DNA from 4 places in the Oceanicaulis sp. genome. Region 2 is predicted to be linked to each of the others. Evidence: predicted binding sites of a transcription regulator. Region 2 holds the regulator's gene; each other region holds the start of a gene.
What was found. Region 2 encodes LexA, which represses DNA repair genes until DNA is damaged. Its sites were predicted from a motif close to ATGTTCCNCTTGTGTTCC; they were not measured.

Region 1 (5,559 bases), 1.5 Mb from region 2:
CGCTGATCACACACATCGGGTCAAGGCTCGTCCTGACAGAGTATGGACGCGCGTTCGCCGACCATGCGGCCGAAGCGCTGATCCCGGATTTCGACGCCTAGAAAGCCGGTTCGGAGACCGGCTTGTCCATCATGTCCGCGCCGGACATGTCATCATCAGACATCTCAGCCGGGCCGAAACGTTCCGGCGCAGGATCGAGCACCCGGAACCCGCCGCCGCGGACTGTATACACGGCGAGGCCACGCTCGATCGTGCCGTCAGCGCGGAATCGGAACAATCCGTCCACGCCGACAAATCCATCGGCGCCTGTCAGACGATCTGCGCCATAACCGCCCTCAGCCAGCAAGGCCGCCAGCGATGCGGCGTCATAGCCCAGCCCCGCAAGGCGAGACGGCGTGGCGCCATAATACTCTTCAAACACCTGTTCAAAGCGGGTGCGGGCCTCTGGGTCAGGGCCAGCGAAATAGCCATGCGCCAGCGCCGGTTCCCGCGCCAAGGAGTCGTCGAGCCATTGGCCGGTGCCGACAAACTTCACCAGAAGCGGGTCGATATCCTGATACAAAAGCACCGGCGCCAGCATGCGTAGCTGATCACCGCCTTCAGGCAGCAACACCACCTGGAAGGCGGATCCCGGAGACGGCGCCCAATTGGCCCCGCTCATCACCGCCGCCTGCGCCGGATCGAGCTCTTCAACACCCACTGTCGCCAGACGCGCCGCCGCTTCGGTCATCGCCGATACGCCGCCATCATAAAACTGGCTGGCCACCAGACCGGTGTCGAAGGTGCGTTCGACCATCACGGTTTCGGCGTCTTCCTCGTCAGAAACCGGCTCTTCCAGCATCACCGTTTCAGGCAGCGGGAAGTCACCCAGCAAGTCTTCAATGGTTTCCGCGTAAGCGGCCTGGGTCACCTGGCCATAAGCCGAGGCCGGGCCGATGAACGCGAAACGGGTCGCGCCCAGCGCGCCCACATATTCCGTCACCCGGCGCACTTCTTCATCGGGTGGGAAACTCAGCTGATAGACGCCATCACCCGCCACAGCGCTGGAAGACGACAGGCTGAGCATCGGCACGCCTGCGTCACGGGCGGCGCGACCGGCTTCAGCGACGGCGTCTTGGAACAAGGGACCGATGATCAGATCGGCGCCGTCTGAAATGGCGGATTGAGCGGCGGTGCGAGCCGTTGCAGGGTCACCGGCCGTATCCTTGGGCAACAAAACGAGATTGGGTCCGCCGCGTTCAAACACCGCCAGCTCTGCAGCGCGCAGCAATTGCGCCGCTTCGCTTCTGGCCGCAGACGATGACGCGCTGAACGGCAAAAGAAGCGCCACCCGCACAAGATCAGGCTCACCTTCCAGAAAGGCGGGCGTGTATCCACGATCCGCCAGTTCGACCGGCAGCGTTGCGGGCGCAGGCGGCGCACCGACCACGGGGCGATCTGGCACGGTCTGGATCGGAGCACTGGGCGCGGAGGCCGTACAAGCGCTGAGCACAAGGGCAGCACCAAGCGCCCCAAGCGCGGCGCCGACTCGCGTCTTGCCCGCTGCAGGTGTACAGTTTTCAACCATGACGGCCACCTCTTCCCCCCGACCGGCGCATTGCGACGCCGCCCTTGTCCGCGCTGAAGCTAACCGCGGGCTGCGTCAGGGGCAAGCATGCGCGCAGCGGGTGACGCGCTGATGACACAGGCCCGGCGGAACGCCGAACGCCGCGGACGGCGCAGCGAAACGCTGAGCGCGCTCTGGCTGCAGCTCAGAGGTTGGCGAATTCTCGATCAACGGGCCCGAACCGCGGCGGGAGAGCTTGATCTGGTGGCGCGGCGCGGACAGGTTCTGGCCTTTATCGAGGTCAAGCATCGCGCCAGTCTCGACGCGGCGCTGATCGCGGTCACCCCCTATCAGAAACGTCGATTGTTACGCGCCGCCAGTCTGTGGCGCAGCCGACATGGCGCGCTGGCTGCATTGCAGCCCCGTTTTGACGTCATCGCCTGGCCCGAACAGGGCTGGCCGCGTCATATAAAAGGCGCCTTCATGATCGAGACCGACGATCTGGCCGGGCTGATCTGACCTGTGCGGCAGCGATGGTGGTAACGCCTGGTTAACCCAATGCTCACCCGTCACGCCTAAATTGACCATCTGCGTGTCACACAGAAAGACAAATCCCATGACCTCGATCCGAATTGTCCTTCTTGTTCTTGCGACTGTGGCTCTGACGAGCTGCGCCGCCCTTCAGCCCGGACGCTCCGTGGGGCGACAGGTCGATGACTTCAACGCTTCGGTCTCGCTCAAATCAGCCATGCTGCGCGCCGAGGGCTATGCGCTTAATGGCGTGGATGTTGAGATCACTGAAGGCGTTGCACTCCTCACCGGTCACGCCCCGCGTGCGGAAGACCGGATTTACGCCGAGTGCCTCGCCTGGTCCGTGCAGAGTGTTCGCTCGGTCTCCAACCAGATCGAACTGGGCGGGCGTCGCGGCATCGCAAACGCCACACGCGACAGCTGGATCACCCAGCAAGTACGCTCGCGACTGGCCTCCGATAGCGCCATCCGCAGCCTCAATTTCAATATCGAGACTCATTCCGGCGTCGTCTATCTGCTCGGCTTCGCGCGCAGCTCGCAGGAAAGCGAACGCGCCGCCGCTCACGCCGCCCTGGTGGAAGGCGTTGAACGCGTGGTGGTCCTGACCCGGGCCCCTGATGTGGCGCCGGACTTGCCCGCACGTGGAGCGCAACAAGCTCAAGCGTGTGATTTAGCTGGCGAACCGGACGCTTAACCCGCCTTAAGACCTCTTAACTTTTGGGTTGCGGGAATAGCCTAAAACGCGTTTTATAGAGAAAATTTCCCCGACAGGTTGACCGTGTCACGTCACTTATTCTATTAATGTTCTTGTTTTGAACAACTCTGTTCCGGCCAATGTGGATAACTCGCGTTAACCGTGTTGTTTGATTGATCAAGTTCATTGAATGAGGGCGCCATGGGCATCCGCACATACTCCGCCGCTTTCGACGGCGCACAGGCGCGACTGGTGGATGTTCAGGTCCAGATCGCTGGCGGCATGCCGAACTTCATGATTGTGGGACTGGCGGACAAGGCGGTCGCGGAAAGCCGTGAACGTGTCCGCGCCGCGTTCGCCGCCGTTGGTCTGTCACTGCCCTCCAAGCGCCTGATCGTCAATCTCGCGCCCGCCGACCGCCCCAAGGAGGGCGCCCATTACGATCTGCCCATCGCGCTGGGCCTGATGGCCGCCATGGGCGTCTTGCCGGTGGATATGCTCGCCGAGCATCTAGTGATGGGCGAGCTAGGGCTTGATGGCGGATTGTCGCCCTCGCCCGGCGCCCTGCCCGCCGCCATGCTGGCGCAGGAAAAGGATCTGGGCTTCATCTGTCCGGAAAGCTGCGGGCCGGAAGCCGCCTGGGCGGGCGGCGAACTGCCCATTCTGGCGCCGGCTTCACTCATCCAGCTGGTCAATCATTTCAAGGGCGGACAGGTGCTGTCCCGGCCCGCGCCCGGCGATCTCATCGAAGCGGATCCGTGCCGGGATTTGCGCGATGTTCGCGGACAGGAAACCGCCAAGCGCGCGCTCGAAGTCGCCGCCGCCGGCGGACACAACCTCCTCATGGTCGGACCGCCCGGCGCCGGCAAATCCATGCTGGCCTCCCGCGCGCCGGGCCTGTTGCCGCCCCTCACCTCGTCAGAATTGCTGGAAGTGTCGATGGTGCAATCGGTGGCGGGTCTGCTGGAACGGGGGCGCCTGTCGCGCAATCGCCCGTTTCGCGCCCCCCACCATTCCGCCTCCATGGCGGCCATGGTGGGCGGCGGCACGCGCATCCGCCCCGGGGAGGCGTCTCTCGCGCATCACGGGGTTCTGTTTCTGGATGAATTGCCCGAATTTCATCCCCAGGTGCTCGACAGTTTACGCCAGCCGCTTGAAACCGGAGAAATCGCGGTCGCGCGCGCCAATGCCCGCATCACCTATCCCGCCCGGTTTCAACTGATCGCGGCGATGAATCCGTGCCGCTGCGGCTGGGCCGGCGAGAACGGGCAGGCCTGCGCGCGCGGCCCCAAATGCGCCCAGAGTTATCAGGCGCGCGTCTCCGGTCCGATGATGGACCGGATCGACCTGCAAATCGACATACCGCCCGTCACCCCGGCGGATCTGGCTTTGCCCCCTGCGCCTGAAGGCACGGCGGACGCTGCGGCGCGCGTCGCCGCCGCCCGCGCCATCCAGAACGAGCGGGGCGCGCTGAACGCGCATTTGAGCGGGGAGGCCTTTGATCAATTCGCCAGTCCGGACGAACCCGGGCGGGCGCTGCTGCTGCGGGCGTGCGAGGCGATGGGGCTGACCGCGCGCGGCTATCACCGCGTCCTGCGCGTGGCGCGCACCCTCGCCGACCTTGATCAGTGCGAACAGGTGCGCCGCATCCATGTGGCCGAGGCGCTGAGCGCCCGGCGCGCCGCCACGCAGGGGCAGGCGATCTCCACTCCCAACGCACTGAAAAGCGCCCCCTCGCTTTCGACGCTTCGTTAACGCGCGGCGCGTAAACAGGGTTCATGGAGCGTGAATGGGACACTGCCGCCGAAAACCCCCATCCCCAGCGCAGTCTTCTGGACGCGATGGCGGAGCTGGTGCTTGCACGGGATTCATCAGGGCGCGTGACCGAGGTCAACGCCGCATTCCTCAAGGCATTTGGCGGCGCGCGCTCTGACTGGATCGGGCGCTGGTTCGCCGTCGCTCCCGCCCCCAGCACGCCCGGTCAGGCCCGCCGCTATGACGCCGCCATGCGCACCCGCGCCGGCGCCGCCTGGATTGAGTGGTCGGAAACCACGCTGGACACGGGCGGGACGGTCGCCATCGGACGCGATGTCAGCGACGAGCGCCGCGAGCGTGCTGAAGCCAGCGAAGCGGCAGCGGGTAAATCGGTCTTTTTCGCCTCGGTCACCCATGAATTGCGCACGCCGTTATCAGGCGCGCTCGGGGCCGCGGCGCTGCTTAAAGACAGTGGCCTGCATCCTGACCAAGCCGCCTATCTGGAAGCCGTGCGCTCGAGCGCCCAGCATGCGCTGAACCTGATCGACGATATTCTGGACCTGTCACGGCTGGAGGCCGGACGCCTGACCTTGAGGGCTGAGCCGGTTGATTTGCGCAGCCTGATCGAAGATGCGTGCGAAATCCTGGCCACCCGCGCAGCGGAAAAAGGTCTGGCCCTGGCCCACGCCATCAGCGCAGACGTCCCGGCGGAAATTCGCGCCGATCCCGCCCGATTGCGGCAAATCCTGTTCAATCTGGGCGGCAACGCCGTGAAGTTCACCGAAACCGGCGGCGTGCTGGTGCAGGCGAGCTATCATGAGGGCGAGCTGAGTCTCGCCTTCAAGGATACGGGCCCCGGCATCGCCAAAAGCGAACAATCAAGCCTTTTCAAACATTTCGAACGCGGCGCTGCGGAGCATAACGCCACGCCGGGCGCCGGGCTGGGCCTGGCCATGGTCAAGCGCCTGACCGAAGCCATGGACGGGGATGTGGGCGTCAGCTCAGAACCCGGTCAGGGCGCGGTGTTCTGGAC
Region 2 (5,559 bases):
TATTTCTCCTGGCCGGTTGAACCTGGACGATTTCCCGTCCTGACAGGCGTTTTTGTCACGGCGCTCTTTGGTCTGGCCTGGTGCGTGCGCCGCGATGTCAGCACGCTGTATCTCTGGGTGCTTCTGGCCTGCATCTGTCTGGGCTTTGTCCTGGCGGGCCATCGCAGCCATGCGCTGGCGCCCCCGCCGCTGGAGCGCTTTGTCGGCGAACGCAGCGCGCAAGTGACGGGCTGGATTGAACGCGTGGAGCGTTTGGACGGGCGTGCGCGCCTGTTGATCCGGGTCCATGAGCTGGAGCACGCCGATACGCCGCCGGTGCGTGTCCGCGTCCGGGCGGGGCTGGGCGCATTTGAACCGGGTGACGCTGTCCGTGTGCGCGCCCGCCTGTCGCCACCCTCTGCGCCGGTCGCGGCAGGCGGGTATGATCCAGGTCGAGCGGCCTGGTTTGATCAGATCGGTTTGACGGGATACGCGATCTCAGATCTTGAACCTGCCGAGATCGCCGCGCCCAGACCGCTGATGCTTGAGTTGGCGCGGTTCCGCTGGCGTTTGTCTGAGCGCTTGCAGGCGGGCGCCGGTCCCCGCACCGGCGCCGTGGCGGCGGCCTTGCTGACCGGGGAGCGGGCGCGGGTGTCGTCTGAAGACGCTGAAGCGCTGCGCCTGTCGGGATTGGGTCATATCCTGGCGATTTCAGGGTTGCACATGGCCTTGTTCGCCGGCGGCGCGTATTGGCTCATCCGTCTGATCTTCGCAGCCTGGGAGCCCTGGGCGCGCGGCCATGATCCGCGAAAACCCGCCGCTCTGGGCGCGCTGGTCGCGGCGAGCCTGTATCTGGTGGTGTCCGGCGCCGCGGTGTCCACCCAGCGCGCCTATATCATGGCGTTCGTGGTGCTGGTCGGCGTCTTGTGCGACCGGCAGGCTTTCTCCATGCGCTCTTTGGCGTTGGCGGCCATTTTCATCATCCTCATTACCCCGGAAAGCGTCATCGAACCAGGGTTTCAGATGAGCTTCTCCGCTGTTGCGGCGTTGATCGCCAGCTTTGATGTTTACCGCCGCTGGCACCCCGAAGGCGGCGGCTCGACCTCGCTCCTCGCCAAGCTCAAGGACGCGATTGCGGGATTGAGCGCGACCTCGCTGATCGCGGGATCAGCGACCGGGGCGTTCGCCGTGTTTCATTTCCAGCGCATGGCCGCCTATGGGTTATTGGCCAATCTGGCGGCCATGCCGCTTTTCACCTTCTGGGTGATGCCGGCGGGCGGCGCGGCGCTCCTGTTTTCGGTGATCGGTCTCGAAGGCCCGTTTTTGTGGATCATGGATCAGGGGCTGCGCCGGGTTCTGGATGTGGCGTATTGGGCGTCATCGCTGGAGGGGGCCGTGGTGGGTGCAAACGCCGCCGACCCCGCGCTGCTGGCGCTATACGGTCTGGGCTTTGCGTGTCTGGTGATCGGGCTGGGGTGGATGCGTCTGGGCGGAGGCGTGCTGGTTTGCGCGGCCCTGGCGTTGTTCATGGTGCAGGCGCCGCCCCAGATGATGATCACGGATGGCGGCGTGGTGCTGGCGCGGTTTGAGGGGGCGGGCGACGCGTTCACCGTGACAGACCGCAGGCGGGGCCGGTTTGATGCGCGCGTCTTCCTGCAACGCACCGGAGCGAGCTATCGCCCGGAACGCTCCGCGCTGGCATGCGACGCTCTGGGCTGCACCGGGCGCACCGCTGAGGGCTTGCTACTGGCCGTCACCGATAATCCCGAGGCGCTGGTGGAGGATTGTGGCCGGGCGGATCTGATCGTTTTTGACGGGGTCGTTTCCGCCTGGCGCAAGCGCCGCTGTGCAGCCTTGCTGTTAGATGACGAGGCGCGCGCCGAGCTGGGCGGGCTCGAATTCTGGGTGCATGAGGGCCGAGTGGTGCGCATGCGCAGCGCCGAGCAAGCCCGGCAGGGTCGTTTATGGGGCGGGGCGCAGGGCAGCTAGCTTATTGAAGCTTCAACCCCGATTGCGCCATGCGCCAGAGCAGGGCGTCGATGCGATCCTGACCAAAGAAGGGCTCGCCGTTAAACACCATCAGCGGCACGCCCCAATGGCCAGCCGCATCCTGATTGGCTTCGTTCTCTAGGATCTGCGCGTCGATCTGGTCGGATTGGGCGTCCGCTTCCGCACTGAGCCAGTCGGGGTCCAGGCCGGCTTTGTGAGCGGCTTCATCCAGCGCGCCGTCATCAGTCCAGGGTGTTTCATAGCCCGCGCTGGCGCCGCCCCAGATGCGCCGGCTGGCGGCGGCGATATACGCCAGGCCGTCGCCAGATTGTGTCGCCAGAACGCCGAGCCGGTTGAGGTAGGTGATGCGCGGCTGTTCAGGGGCGATCTTCAAGGTGCTTAGATCCTGAGCGATCGGGTCGGGCGATGGGGCGCTGATGGGCAGACCCAGGCGTTCCGCCTCCCGCGCCACATCAATGAGCACATAGTGGATCCAGCGCGAATCGCGTTCTTCAAAGAATTCAGGACTGCGCACCGCCAGCGGCCGCACGATACGGACATTGACCGTGAAGCCGTATTGGTCGCGTAACGCCAGCAGGCGCTGCGCGACGATATAGCTGTAAGGGCTGCGAAATGACCAATACAGGTCAAAGCTGAGCGCGGTCTGGTCTGTCATGTCTGCGTCGTCCTGATTGGGTAAATCCCTGACGCGCAGACTAAACCGCTCTTGGCGGTGCGCCTAGTGATAGCGCCGGATCAAGCCGACCAGGCGTCCTTGCACCTTGACCTCGTTCGGGCCGAAAATGCGGGTTTCGTAAGCCGGGTTCGCCGCTTCCAGAGCGATGGAGCCGCCCTTTTTGCGCAGTTTTTTCAGCGTGGCTTCTTCATCATGGACGAGCGCGACCACGATATCGCCTGTATTGGCGGTGTCGCCGCGTTTGATGACCACCAGATCGCCGTCAAGGATGCCGGCTTCGATCATGGAATCGCCATGGACTTCCAGAGCGAAATGTTCGCCGCCGGAAATCATGTTTGCGGGCACGGCCAAACGGTCGGTTTCGTGCTGGATCGCCTCGATCGGCACGCCGGCGGCTATGCGTCCCAGAACCGGCACGTCCAGGCTGTCGCTCGTTTCAGGATTTGGGGAGGCTCCGAAGGACGCACTGACGACGTTGGAGGCGGGGGCCGACGCGGGCGCGCCGGTTTGCGGCAGTTTCAGCACCTCGAGCGCTCGCGCCCGGTGCGCCAGGCGCCGGATGAAGCCACGTTCTTCCAAAGCGCTGACCAAGCGGTGGACGCCGGACTTGGACGCGAGGTTGAGCGCTTCTTTCATTTCGTCAAAGGAAGGCGACACGCCGTCTTCAGACAAGCGCTTGTTGATGTAGAGCAAAAGCTCGTGCTGCTTTTTGGTCAGCATAATCGCCCCTTGGAACAAAATAGAAACCTACTAAAAGTGTTCTATGCATGTTCCGTCTTAACGTCAAGTGAAGCTAGGACGCGTTCAGAGCCCCATAAGGGTCCGCGTCGCTGCGGTGACATCGTCCTGCCGCATCAGGCTTTCACCCACGAGCAGGGACTTGGCGCCAGCGTGCTGCAATCTGACGGCGTCGTCACGGGTGAAGATGCCGCTTTCCGCCACCAAAAGCCTGTCATCACCCACCATAGGGGCAAGAGTTTCAGTGGTTTCCAGTGTAGTTTCGAATGTACGCAGATTGCGGTTGTTCACCCCAACAAGCGGGCTGGGAAGGGCCAGAGCGCGTCTCATTTCATCAGCGTCATGCACTTCGACCAGCGCATCCATGCCCCATTTAGAGGCTTCCTCGATCAGCGCGGCGGCGAGCGCATCGTCCACGCTGGCGAGAATCACCAGGATGCAATCCGCGCCCAGCGCGCGCGATTCGGCGACCTGCCAGGGATCGTAGAGAAAATCCTTGCGCAGGACGGGCAGGGACACCGCAGCGCGCGCTGCGACCAGATAATCGTCATGGCCTTGAAAGCTGGGTTCATCGGTGAGAACGGACAGGCAGCTCGCGCCTCCGTCTTCATAGGCTTTGGCCAGGACGGGCGGGTTGAAGTCGGCGCGGATCAGGCCCTTGGAAGGGCTTGCTTTCTTCACTTCCGCGATCAGGCTGAGGCCATGCTCTGCCGCATCACGCTCGAGCGCTGCCTTGAAGCCGCGGACCGGGCTCGCATCCTGGGCGCGTTCGCAGACCGCTTCATACGGGAGCGCGGCCTTGCGCTTGGCGATATCGGCGCGCTTATAGGCTTCAATTCGGTTCAGGACGTCGCTCATTGGGCGTATTCTCTTTAAGGTGCAGTCGCTTAGGCGTTGCTGGCTTTGACAAGGGCGTCGAGAGCGGACTGTGCGCGGCCGTCATCAATCGCGGCGCCAGCCAGTTCAGCGCCGGTTTTCAGATCACCCGCCAAGCCTGCGAGCTTTAGCGCGGCGGCGGCGTTGATCAGGACAATATCGCGATAGGGGCCCTGCGCGCCTTTCAGAAGGTCACGGATCGCCTGAGCGTTTTCTTCAGGGTCCCCGCCCTTGAGATCGTCGAGCGCAGCGCGCTGCAGGCCCGCATCCTCGGGCGTGATCTCGTATTCACGGATGGCGCCGTCTGGCGTCAGTTCGGCCACATAGCTGACGCCGGTGGTGGTGATCTCGTCCAGCCCGTCCTCGCCATGCACGATCATGGCGGCGTCTGCGCCCAGCCCGCGCAAGGCTTCGGCCATAGGGACCAGCCATTTGCGGTCAAACACGCCCAAGAGCTGACGTTTCGCGCCGGCCGGGTTTGATAGCGGACCCAGCAGGTTGAAAATCGTCCGCACGCCCAGCGTCTTGCGCGCCGGTCCCACATGACGCACGGCGCCATGATGAGCCTGGGCGAACAAAAAGCCTACGCGCGCCTGGTCCAATGCGGCTTTGACCTGATCAGGGCTGGCGAACAGGTTCACGCCCAGGCTTTCCAGCACTTCCGCAGAGCCTGATTTGGAAGAGGCGGCCTTGTTGCCATGTTTGGCGACGACCGCGCCTGCGCCTGCAGCCACGACAGCGGCGGCGGTCGAGATGTTCCAGGTGCCGCGCGCATCGCCGCCAGTGCCGCAGGTGTCGATCGCGGTCTCAGGCGCGTTCACCGGCGTCATGCGGGCGCGCATGGCCTTTGCGCCGATCATCAGCGCTTGCGGGCTTTCCCCCAAAGCGGTCAACGCCAACAGAAACCCGCCGATCTCGACGGGATCGGCCTGACCCTCCATCAGGGCGTCAAAGGCGTCAGCCAGCGCGGTCTCATCGGGTTCCTGACCCTGGGCTAGAGCCTGAATGGCGGGGCGCATGCGGTTCATGCCGCTTGCTCTGTGGTCAGACCTGCCAGCCGCAGGAAATTGCCGATCAGCGCATGACCGTGCTCGGATGCGATGGATTCAGGGTGAAACTGAACGCCATGAATGGGGCGGGTCTTGTGCATCAATCCCATGATCTCGCCGTCTTCGGTATGGGCGTTGGCGACCAGGTCCGTGCCGTCGGGCAGATCCACCGCCAGCGAATGATAGCGCGTGGCCTGATAGGGCGAGGGCAGGTCGGCGAAGACGCCTGTG
Region 3 (5,559 bases), 2.6 Mb from region 2:
AAACTGCGCCAGATCCGTCAGGAGCGCGCCCAGCGGCGCATGATGTCGCGGGTGCCGGACGCCGCTGTGGTGATCACCAACCCGACCCACTACGCCGTGGCGCTGGAATATGAGCAAGGCCGCACGCCCGCGCCCATCTGTGTGGCCAAGGGCGCCGACGATGTCGCCCTGCGCATTCGCGAACTGGCCAAGGAACACAACATCCCCATCGTCGAGGATCCGCCTTTGGCGCGGGGATTGTTCGCCAGCGTGGAGCTGGAGGAAGTGATCCCGCCCGAGCATTTCACAGCGGTGGCCAAGGTGATCGGCTATGTGCTGACGCTGGCGGGCAAGGCGCCGAAGTTCTGATCTGGGCGCCGAAAACACGATTTCGTACCGTCTCGCTGAAATATGGTTAACTTTAACCTGTGAGACTGCGTGTTCGAATCATGGATCCGCCGGTGCGTCATTTGGCGTGTCGGCCTGCACCAACCGGAGCCTGTCATGCCAGACCTCCCGCTTTCCGCCCGACGCGCCGACACTGTGGCTGCGCCCGTTGCTGATCCGGCGTCTGCACCGGCTGCAAAGCCGGCGGCGGGCGAGGGGTCGCTGACCCGGCCCCTGACCCGGCTGATCTTCTGGGTGGCGAGCCTGGGCGCGCTGGCCGCTGCGGCTGTGGCGATTTTTGCGGGTGCAGGCGCGGGCTGGAACGGCGTTATCTTGTTGTCGGGCATCGCCTCGGTCGCGCTGCTCTTGATGTATGCGCTGGCGGCTGGGGAAACCGCGGGGCGCTCCTTGCTTGAAGGCGGCGAGCGCAAGCGCGCGGGCGGCGCGGCGGCCACCGCCATGGGGCTCTGGCCTGACCCTGTGCTTATCACGGATGCGCAGGGCCGGGTGGCTTGGGCGAATCCGGCCTATGTCAAACTTGCGGACACGCTGATCGGGGCGAAGAGCGCTGGGACGCCCGCAGCTCCCGAGCGCCTGTTCAGCGGCGCCGGCGCGGGGGCGGTCTATCGTCTCAACCGGGCTGCGAGCGCGGGTGAGACGGCCCACGAAATTGTCGGCCGCATCCCTTTGGGCGGCGGCGAAAGCGTGGTCTACAGCGCCGATATCTCGGCCCTGGAAGATGGCGCGACCTTGTGGCGTTTCTCCGAGCTGCGCGATGACGGCTCGCTGGACGCAGACATGGCGCCGGACTGGACCGATCATGCGCCGGTCGGCCTGTTCGCCGCTGACGCCGAGGGCCGGGTGCTGGCCGCCAACGCCACCTTGCGTAGCTGGGTCGGGGTCGGCGAAGACACTGCGCTGAAATTACAAGACATCACCACAGGCGACACCGCCGACGCCTTCGCCCAGTCGCGGGGCGCGGACGGGGTGATCCGGCTCGACGCACGTCTCAAACGGATGGATGGCGAGGAAAGCCCGGTGGTGATCTGCGTCAGCTGGAGCGATGAGCGCCCGTCCAAGGCGCGCGCCGTGGTCTATGAGCTGTCCGCCACTGGCGCGCCTCCGGGCGTGGCGGCGGCTGAGCCGGGAGACGCGTCTTTGGTCGCCAGCTCCCTGGCAGGCGGCTCGTTTGATGAAATGTTCGCCACCGCCCCGTTTGGCGTGGCGCGTCTGGACGACGCCGATCCGGCGGTCGCCGTGATCGAAGACGCCAACCCCGCCTTGCTCAAACTGTCGGGCGGCGGCGCGGTGCCGGGCGCGAAGTTTGAAGACCTGTTTGATTTCGGCGATGACGGCCGCATCGACAATGTGCTGGCGTCGGCGCTGGCCGGGCGCGGCGAGCCCAGCGAAGTGCGCCTGAAGGCGGGCGAGGACGGCGAGCGCGCGGTGCAGGTTTTCCTGTCGCCGTCACGCGATGGCAAGCGCGTCGCCTATGTGGTGGACGTGTCGTCGTGGAAAGCGCTGGAGCAACAGGTCGCCCAGGCCGGCAAGATGCAGGCGGTCGGCCAGCTCGCCAGCGGCGTGGCCCATGATTTCAACAATATGCTCACCGCGATCCGGCTGAATGTGGGCGAGCTCCTGAACCGGCACCCGGTGGGCGATCCGTCCTATCAGGATTTGCAGCAGATCAACTCCACCGTCACCCGCCAGGCCGGGCTGGTGCGCAAGCTTCTGGCGTTCTCACGCAAGCAGACTTTCCGCAACACCGTCTTTGACGTCTCTGACGTCTTGTCGGATTGCTCGATCATGCTGGGTCAGATCCTGGAAGAGACGGTTCGGCTCGACATCAAGCATGGCCGCGATCTGCCGCTGGTGCGCGCAGACCGCAACCAGATCGACAATATTCTGGTGAACCTCGCCACCAACGCCCGCGACGCGATGAAATCGCAAGGCGGCGGGGTTCTGACCATCGTCACCGAGGCGGTCACAGCCGAAGACGTCGCGCGCGCAGGCGCGCCCAATCCCAAGGATGGCGACTGGGCCGCGATCCATGTGTCCGACACGGGCACGGGCATGGACGAGGCGACGCTGAAGAAGATCTTCGAGCCGTTTTTCACCACCAAGGAGGCCGGACAGGGCACCGGGCTGGGCCTGGCGACGGTTTATGGCGTGGTCAAGCAATCGGGCGGTTTCCTGTTTGTGGATTCTGAAGTGGGCAAGGGCACGACCTTCCACATCTATCTGCCCGGCCATGTGCCGAGCGAGGAAGAGGAAACCGAGCTCGCCCGCGAGGAAGCGGCCAAGACCGCCGAGCCTGAACCCTCTGATCTCGCCGGGCGCGGACGCATCCTGTTTGTGGAGGATGAAGACGCGGTGCGCGCCATCGCCGCCAAGACGCTGGTGCGCCGCGGCTATGACGTGGTTGAAGCGTGCGACGGCGAAGAGGCGCTCGAGATTCTGGAGAATGAGCCGGAGAGCTTTGATCTTCTGATTTCAGACGTGGTCATGCCCGGGCTCGACGGCCCTGGCTTGCTCAAGGAGGCGCGGCATCTTCTGGGCAGCGCGCGAATCGTCTTCATTTCCGGCTACGCCAAGGAAGAATTCTCCGACACCCTGTCTGATGATCTCGAGATTTCCTTCCTGCCCAAACCCTTCGACATCCAGCAGCTGGCTGAACGGGTGAAGCAGGAGCTGGCGGCGCGCCAACGCGCCTAGTCTTCAGGCTAAGCGGCTGATTGCGCTCAGCTGTCGCGAGGGCGGCGCACGCGCTAAATGTTCCGCTTGTGTTCCGGGAACAAAATAAGTACGGTCACCTTCATTGCTCGACTCGGTCGGGCGTGAAATAAGGAGGGCCGACCTGATGGCACAGTCAAATCTGCGCGTGGTGAAAGACGGCGACATGGATAAACAAAAAGCGCTTGAAGCGGCCCTGACTCAAATTGATCGCGCCTTCGGCAAAGGCTCGGTGATGAAGCTGGGCTCCAAGCCGGACCAAGACATTCAGGCGATTTCCACCGGCTCTCTGGGCCTGGATATCGCATTGGGCGTGGGCGGCCTGCCCAAGGGCCGGATCGTGGAGATCTACGGCCCGGAAAGCTCGGGTAAAACCACGCTGGCGCTGCACACGGTCGCCGAAGCGCAGAAAGCGGGCGGCGTTGCGGCGTTCGTGGACGCCGAGCACGCGCTGGATCCGGTCTATGCGCGCAAGCTGGGCGTGGATGTGGGCGAGCTTCTGGTCTCCCAGCCTGACACCGGCGAACAGGCGCTTGAAATCGCCGATACGCTGGTGCGCTCGGGCGCCATCGACGTTCTGGTGATCGACTCCGTGGCGGCTTTGACCCCGCGAGCCGAGCTTGAAGGCGATATGGGCGACTCGCTGCCCGGCCTGCAGGCCCGTCTGATGAGCCAGGCGCTGCGCAAGCTCACCGGCTCCATCTCCAAATCAAAATGCCTGGTGATTTTCATCAACCAGATCCGCATGAAGATCGGCGTGATGTTCGGCAGCCCTGAAACCACGACCGGCGGCAATGCGCTGAAATTCTACTCCACCGTGCGCCTGGACATCCGCCGCATCGGCGCGCTGAAAAACCGCGACGAAGTGATCGGCAACCAGACCCGCGTCAAAGTGGTCAAGAACAAGGTGGCGCCGCCCTTCCGCGAGGTGGAGTTCGACATCTTGTATGGCGAAGGCATTTCCAAGACCGGCGAACTGCTCGATCTGGGCGTGAAGGGCAATATCATCGAAAAATCGGGCTCGTGGTATTCGCACGACTCCGAACGCATCGGGCAGGGGCGCGAGAATGCGCGCCAATTCCTGCTCGACCATCCCGAAATGGCCGACAAGATCGAAGCTCAGGTGCGCAAGAATGCAGGCCTGATCGCGGACGAGCTGCTGGTGGGCCCGGGCGAGGGTGATGATCTGGACGATGAGGCGACGGGCTAGTCTCAGACGGGCCTGACCGCATCCTTCACCGCCAAAACGGTGATGAATCTACAACGGGCGCTTGGCTTTGCCGGGCGCCCGTTCGTATATGGGGGTGAACAGACACCCAAAGGTCGCCGCCAGAGCGGGCGACCCCCCTCTCAACGCCGCGCGCCAGCGCCCGGAGTGCATATATGACAGCCTTGCGCGATATTCGCCGCCAGTTTCTCGATTTCTTTGGCAAAGAAGGCCATGAGATCGTTCAGTCCGCGCCGCTCGTGCCGCAGGACGACCCGACCTTGCTGTTTGTGAACGCCGGGATGGTGCCGTTCAAGAACGTCTTCACCGGTGCGGAACGCCGCGACTATTCGCGCGCCACAAGCTCGCAGAAATGCGTGCGCGCCGGCGGCAAGCACAATGACCTTGATAATGTGGGCTATACGGCGCGCCACCATACGTTCTTTGAAATGCTGGGAAACTTTTCCTTCGGCGACTATTTCAAGGAACAGGCGATCGAGTTCGCCTGGACTATGGTGACCCGCGAATTCGCCCTGCCCAAGGACAAGCTCCTGGTCACGGTCTATTCAGAAGATGAAGAAGCGGCGGCGCTCTGGCGCAAGATTGCGGGCCTGCCTGACGAGAAGATCATCCGCATCTCCACCTCGGACAATTTCTGGTCCATGGGCGACACCGGTCCCTGTGGTCCGTGTTCGGAAATCTTCTTTGATCACGGCCCGGACATCTGGGGCGGCCCTCCAGGCACGCCGGAGGAGGATGGCGATCGCTTTATCGAGATCTGGAACCTGGTGTTCATGCAGTATGAACAGCAGCCAGGCGGTGAGCGCATCAACCTGCCCAAGCCCTCCATCGATACCGGCATGGGGCTTGAGCGTATCGCAGCGGTGTTGCAGGGCGTTCACAACAATTACGATGTGGACTTGTTCAAAACCCTGATCAGCGCCTCTGAAGAGGCGCTCAAGGTGAAGGCCGAGGGCGATGCGCTGGCGAGCCATCGGGTCATCGCCGACCATTTGCGCTCCACCTCCTTCCTGATCGCGGACGGCGTGACGCCGTCCAATGAAGGACGGGGCTATGTGCTGCGCCGGATCATGCGCCGCGCCATGCGCCATGCGCACCTTCTGGGCGCCAATGAGCCGGTTCTGTTCGGTCTGGCGAAAACCCTGTCAGACGAGATGGGCGAGGCCTTCCCCGAGCTGCCGCGCGCCTTGCCGGCGATCGAGGAGACTTTGCGCGGCGAGGAAGAACGCTTC
Region 4 (5,559 bases), 3.0 Mb from region 2:
AGCCGTCGCGCCCTTCGGTGCGGGCGTCATCAATATGCGCGCCGGCGACGAGGCGTGCGACGCCGCCAGTACTGATGTCTACGCCAAGCTCGATGCGGCCGGGCTCGAGCCGCTTCTGGACGACACCAATGAGCGCGCAGGCGCGAAATTCGCCACCATGGATCTGATCGGCGTGCCCTATCAGGTGGTCATCGGGCCGCGTGGCCTGAAAGAGGGCAAGGTCGAGGTGAAAATCCGCGCCTCCGGCGAACGCCATGAGCTGAGCCTTGAAGACGCCGTCAATCGCCTTGTGGAGGGCGCGTTCAAGTGAGCTCTGACGCCGCGTCGACAGCAGCGCCTGATACGCCGCCATCTTCTGGCGCGGCGCCGTTTTCGGGCTATGAATTCATGCTGGCGTTCAAGTATTTGCGCGCCCGCAAGAAGCATGGCGGTGTGACGCTGATCTCGGTGATCTCCTTTGTAGGCATCATGCTGGCCGTGGCGGTGCTGATCACCGTGATGAGCGTGATGAACGGCTTCCGGCATGAGCTTCTGACGCGGCTTCTGGGCGTTCAGCCCCATGTCTATGTCTATGTGCCTTCCGAGCAGGGTGAGGCGGCTTTGACGCTGGCGGATCGGATCCGCGAGCTGGACGGCGTGCGTCAGGCGGGGCCGGTTGCGACCGGGCAAGCGCTTGTCACATCGGGGCGGTCCGCCGCCTTTGCGCAAGTGTCCGGCGTGCGGCCAGACGATCTCGCCCGGTTTGATCTCATCACCGGCGCCCATGGCGCAGACGATGCGGGCGGCGGTCTTGTGGCGGGCTCGATTGAGGCGTTTGGCGCCGGCCGCAATGGCGGCGATGTGATCATCATGGGCACGGTCATGGCCGCTCAGCTCGGCGTTGGCGTAGGGGATCAAGTCACCCTGGTGTCCCCCCAGGGCGCGTCCACGGCGCTTGGCATGACGCCGCGCTCCAAGCGCTACACCATTGGCGGGCTTCTCAGCGTCGGGGTTCAGGATCTTGATCAGATCCTCATCTACATGCCGCTTGATCAGGCGGCGCTGTTTTTCAACCGGCCCGCCCAGGGCGATTATATCGATGTGCGGATCGCCAATCCTGATGCGCCCGAGCCGGTAATTGAGGCCATTCGCGCCATCGCGCCTGAGGGCAGCGTCATGTTTGACTGGCGGCGACAGAACCAGGCGTTCTGGAACGCGCTGCAGGTCGAGCGGGTCGCCATGCGGCTGATCCTGTCGGCCATCGTGCTGATCGCGGCGATGAACATCATTTCCGGCCTCGTCATGCTGGTGAAGAACAAGACCCGCGACATCGCCATTTTGCGCACCATGGGCGCCAGTCAGGGCGCGATCATGCGCATTTTCCTCATCGCCGGGGCGGCGGTGGGCGTGCTGGGCACGCTGGCCGGCATTGCTCTGGGGCTGCTGGCGGTGATCGGCATCGGGCCTTTGCAGGATTTCGTGTCCTGGGTCAGCGGCGTCAATGTCTTCGACCCGAGCGTTTATTCGCTCTATCGTCTGCCGGCGCGGCTCGATTGGGGCGAGGTGGCGTTCGTGTCTTTCTGGGGTGTTTTCGCGTCCCTCGTGGCGACCTTGGCGCCGTCCTGGCGCGCGGGCCGCATCGATCCTGTGGAGGCGCTGCGTTATGAGTAAGCCAGCGCTCTGCCTGCGGGCCATCACACGCATTTATGAAACCGAAGGCGAGCGGCTCGAGGTTCTCACCGACGCCGATCTCGACCTCAATCCTGGCGAGCTTGTGGGGCTGGTGGGGCCGTCTGGCTCAGGCAAATCCTCGCTGCTTCACGCGGCGGCGCTACTTGAAGCGCCCAATGCCGGCGAAGTCTGGATCGGCGGGCAGAACGGGCTGGCGCTGTCTGAGGGCGAGCGTACGGCCTTGCGTCGCCGCGAAGTGGGGTTCGTCTATCAATTTCACCACCTGCTGCCTGAATTGGACGCTCTGGATAATGTCGCCTTGCCGCGCATGATCTCTGGAGCCAGCCACAAGATCGCGCGTGAAGCGGCAGAGGCCCAGCTGACGGCTTTGGGATTGGGCGGGCGCTTGCGCCACCGCCCGGGACAATTGTCCGGCGGCGAACAGCAGCGGGTCGCGATTGCGCGCGCTCTGGTGAACGAGCCACGCATTCTGCTGGCGGACGAGCCTACGGGCAATCTTGATCCCGCGACGTCCGATCAGGTGTTTGAAGCGCTCGCGCATGCGTGTCGCGGGGCCGGGGCGGCGGCGTTGATCGCCACGCACAATCACGAGCTGGCCTCGCGCATGGATCGCGTGGTGACTCTGGACCGCGGCCGCGTGGTCCCGTTCACGAGCGCCTGACACGCCCAAAAACTGTTCTTCAAATGTTCTAAGTTGCGGGTTTTCCGCAGCTTTTCAATTCGAATCAAAATCTGCTTGACGGGCGGAACAAAAGCAGAAAATATGCAATGGAACAAAACAGGAATAGCTGCTGTTAAGTGCAGCTGATCAAGGAGTTGTCCCCATGCGTAACCTGATTGAAGATATGACGTCCGCCGCAGTCATCGTCGGCTTCATCGCTGTGGCTCTGAGCCTGTCCGCCGCAATCGCAGGCTGACCTCGGCGCCGGGCGGGCGCTAGAATGAAGAGGTGAGTCCGCCAGATCTGGAGCGCCCGTCGTGAGCGATGCCCCCTTCGTCCATTTACGCGTCCGGTCGCCATACTCCTTGCTGGAGGGGGCGATCCGGATCAAGGAGACGGCGGCGCTGTGCAAGACCTTCTCCATGCCGGCGGCGGCGATCACCGATTCCAACAATCTGTTTGGCGCGCTCGAATTTTCTGAAGTCCTCTCGGGCGAGGGCGTCCAGCCGATCACCGGCGTGACGCTGTCTGTTCAGGTCGAGGCGCCGCGTCCGGGCGAGCGGGCGAAGCCTGACGGCACGCTGGTTTTACTGGCGCAATCCCAAGCGGGCTACGCCAATCTGATGAAGCTGTCTTCGGCGGCGTATCTCGACGTCGCCGCCACCGATGAGCCTCATGTGCCGATCGAAAAGGTGCTTGAGCTCAGTGAAGGCCTGATCTGTCTGACCGGCGGGTTTGACGGTGCGCTGAACCGCTTTCTTTGCACAGGCCGGGACGGGCAGGCGCAGGCCCTTCTGGATCGTCTGCGCGCGAGTTTTCCGGACCGGTTGTATCTCGAGCTTCAGCGCCATGGTCGCTCCGATGACGTCATCGCCGAATCCTGGCTTGTCGATCAGGCGTATGATCTTGATCTGCCGCTGGTGGCGACGAACGAGCCGCATTTCTCCAAGCCTGAATTTTATCAGGCCCATGATGCGTTGCTGTGCATCTCCGAAGGCGCCTATGTCAGCATGGATGACCGGCGCAAGCTGACCGCCGAGCATGATTTCAAATCCGGCGCAGCCATGGCGGAGCGGTTCTCTGATCTGCCTGAAGCGATCTCCAATACGCTTGAGATCGCCAAACGCTGCTCCTTCCGGCCGCGTACCTCCAAACCGATCCTGCCGCGCTTTCCCACTCAAGGCGATCGCAACGAGGCCGAAGAATTGCGCGCCCGTGCGACTGAGGGCCTGGAGGACCGGCTCTCAAAAATCGAAATGGCCGATACGCGAGAGGCGTATTTCGAACGGCTGGATTATGAGCTCGGCGTCATCGAGCGCATGGGGTTTCCGGGCTACTTCCTGATCGTGTCTGACTTTATCCAATGGGCGAAATCCCAGGATATTCCTGTGGGGCCAGGGCGGGGGTCGGGCGCAGGCTCGCTTGTCGCCTGGGCGCTGACCATCACCAACCTTGATCCGCTTCGGTTCGGCCTGCTGTTTGAGCGCTTCTTGAACCCTGAGCGCGTCTCCATGCCTGACTTTGACGTGGACTTTTGCCAGGATCGCCGCGGCGAGGTGATCCGGTATGTGCAAGAGCGGTATGGCCAGGACCGGGTGGCGCAGATCATCACCTTCGGCACCTTGCAGGCGCGCGCCGTGGTGCGCGATGTGGGCCGGGTGCTGCAATTGCCGTTCGGGCTGGTGGACCGGATCGCCAAGCAGGTGCCCAACAATCCCGCCCAGCCCGTCACCTTGGCGGAAGCGGTGAAGACCGAGCCCAAATTACAGGAGATGCAGCGCACCGACGACATGGTCGATCAGCTGATCACTGTGGCCTTGCAATTGGAGGGCTTGTTCAGAAACGCCTCCACCCACGCCGCCGGCGTGGTGATCGGCGACCGGCCGCTGACGGATCTGGTCCCGCTCTATCAAGATCCGCGCTCGGACCTCCCGGCCACCCAGTTCAACATGAAATGGGTGGAGCCTGCGGGCCTTGTGAAGTTTGACTTTCTGGGTCTGAAAACCCTCACCGTGATCGCGCGGGCGCTGAGTTATATTGAAAGCGCGGGGCTGGCGCGTCCGGACATGGACGCGATCAGTCTGGAAGATCCCGCAACCTACGAGCTTCTGGGCGCGGGATCCTCCATCGGCGTGTTCCAGCTTGAAAGTACGGGCATGCGCGACACGCTGCGCAAGCTCAAGCCTGACAGTATTGAAGACATCATCGCGCTGATCTCGCTTTATCGGCCGGGCCCGATGAAGAATATCGACGTCTATGTGGATCGCAAATTCGGGCGCAAGAAACCCGATTACCTGCACACCGATCTCGAGCCTGTCCTGAAAGAGACCTACGGGGTCATCATCTACCAGGAACAGGTGATGCAGATCGCCCAGATCCTGTCCGGCTATTCTCTAGGAGAGGCCGACCTTCTTCGCCGCGCCATGGGCAAGAAGAAGAAGGAGGAGATGGACAAGCAGCGTGTGCGCTTCAATGAAGGGGCGGAAAAGCGCGGCGTGTCCAAGGACAAGGCCAATTACATCTTCGACCTGGTGGCCGAGTTCGCCGGCTATGGCTTTAACAAATCCCACGCCGCCGCCTACGCCCTGATCGCTTATCAAACGGGGTGGCTGAAAGCCAATCACCCCGCCGCCTTCATGGCCGGCCTGATGAGCCTTGATAGCGCCAACACCGAGAAGCTCGCTGTTTTCTTCCAAGAATCCAAACGCATCGGTCTTGAGGTCTTGCCGCCGGATGTGAACGCGTCCGAGGCGGACTTCGCTCTTGAGGAAGGCAAGATCCGTTATGCGCTCGGCGCCATCCGCAATGTGGGTTATTCGGCGATGGAGCATGTGGCTGAGGTGCGCCGGACGGGCGGGCCTTACAAGGATGTGTTTGATTTCGCCGAACGCGTGGATCCGCGCCAGGTGAACAAGCGCGCGTTTGAAAACCTCGCGCGCGCCGGCGCGTTCGACACCTTGGAGCCCGATCGCGCCAAGGCGCTGGCGTCCGCTGAAATGCTGTTGTCCGTATCCCAGAACGCCCAGTCCGAACGCGACAGCGCGCAAGCGTCCTTGTTTGGCGGGGGCGGGGAGTCCGGCGGCGCTAAACTCGAGCGCCCCAATCTGCCTGACCCTGAGCCTTGGGATCCGGTGCGGCGGCTGGATGAAGAGCTCGCCGCCATCGGCTTTTACCTGTCCGGCCACCCGCTTGATGACATGATGCCGGCCCTGGCCCGACGCGGCGTG

Region 1: the regulator LexA is predicted to act here: its motif matches at 2,879-2,896, upstream of ACQ66J_RS07435 (YifB family Mg chelatase-like AAA ATPase).
Region 3: the regulator LexA is predicted to act here: its motif matches at 3,139-3,156, upstream of recA (recombinase RecA).
Region 4: the regulator LexA is predicted to act here: its motif matches at 2,417-2,434, upstream of dnaE (DNA polymerase III subunit alpha).

The regions. Positions count from the first base shown of each region.
Region 1 is NZ_OZ260073.1:1,496,215-1,501,773, reverse strand. It holds gene hemW (radical SAM family heme chaperone HemW) at 1-101, shown strand, start outside; gene ACQ66J_RS07450 (penicillin-binding protein activator) at 98-1,567, opposite strand; gene ACQ66J_RS07445 (YraN family protein) at 1,655-2,065, shown strand; gene ACQ66J_RS07440 (BON domain-containing protein) at 2,163-2,771, shown strand; gene ACQ66J_RS07435 (YifB family Mg chelatase-like AAA ATPase) at 2,973-4,526, shown strand; gene ACQ66J_RS07430 (response regulator) at 4,550-5,559, shown strand, end outside.
Region 2 is NZ_OZ260073.1:3,020,298-3,025,856, reverse strand. It holds gene ACQ66J_RS14680 (ComEC/Rec2 family competence protein) at 1-1,968, shown strand, start outside; gene ACQ66J_RS14675 (2-hydroxychromene-2-carboxylate isomerase) at 1,970-2,644, opposite strand; gene lexA (transcriptional repressor LexA) at 2,708-3,385, opposite strand; gene trpC (indole-3-glycerol phosphate synthase TrpC) at 3,470-4,261, opposite strand; gene trpD (anthranilate phosphoribosyltransferase) at 4,291-5,307, opposite strand; gene ACQ66J_RS14655 (anthranilate synthase component II) at 5,304-5,559, opposite strand, start outside.
Region 3 is NZ_OZ260073.1:462,253-467,811, reverse strand. It holds gene flhB (flagellar biosynthesis protein FlhB) at 1-348, shown strand, start outside; gene ACQ66J_RS02390 (ATP-binding protein) at 484-3,081, shown strand; gene recA (recombinase RecA) at 3,227-4,309, shown strand; gene alaS (alanine--tRNA ligase) at 4,483-5,559, shown strand, end outside.
Region 4 is NZ_OZ260073.1:20,572-26,130, reverse strand. It holds gene proS (proline--tRNA ligase) at 1-310, shown strand, start outside; gene ACQ66J_RS00120 (lipoprotein-releasing ABC transporter permease subunit) at 307-1,650, shown strand; gene ACQ66J_RS00115 (ABC transporter ATP-binding protein) at 1,643-2,332, shown strand; gene dnaE (DNA polymerase III subunit alpha) at 2,650-5,559, shown strand, end outside.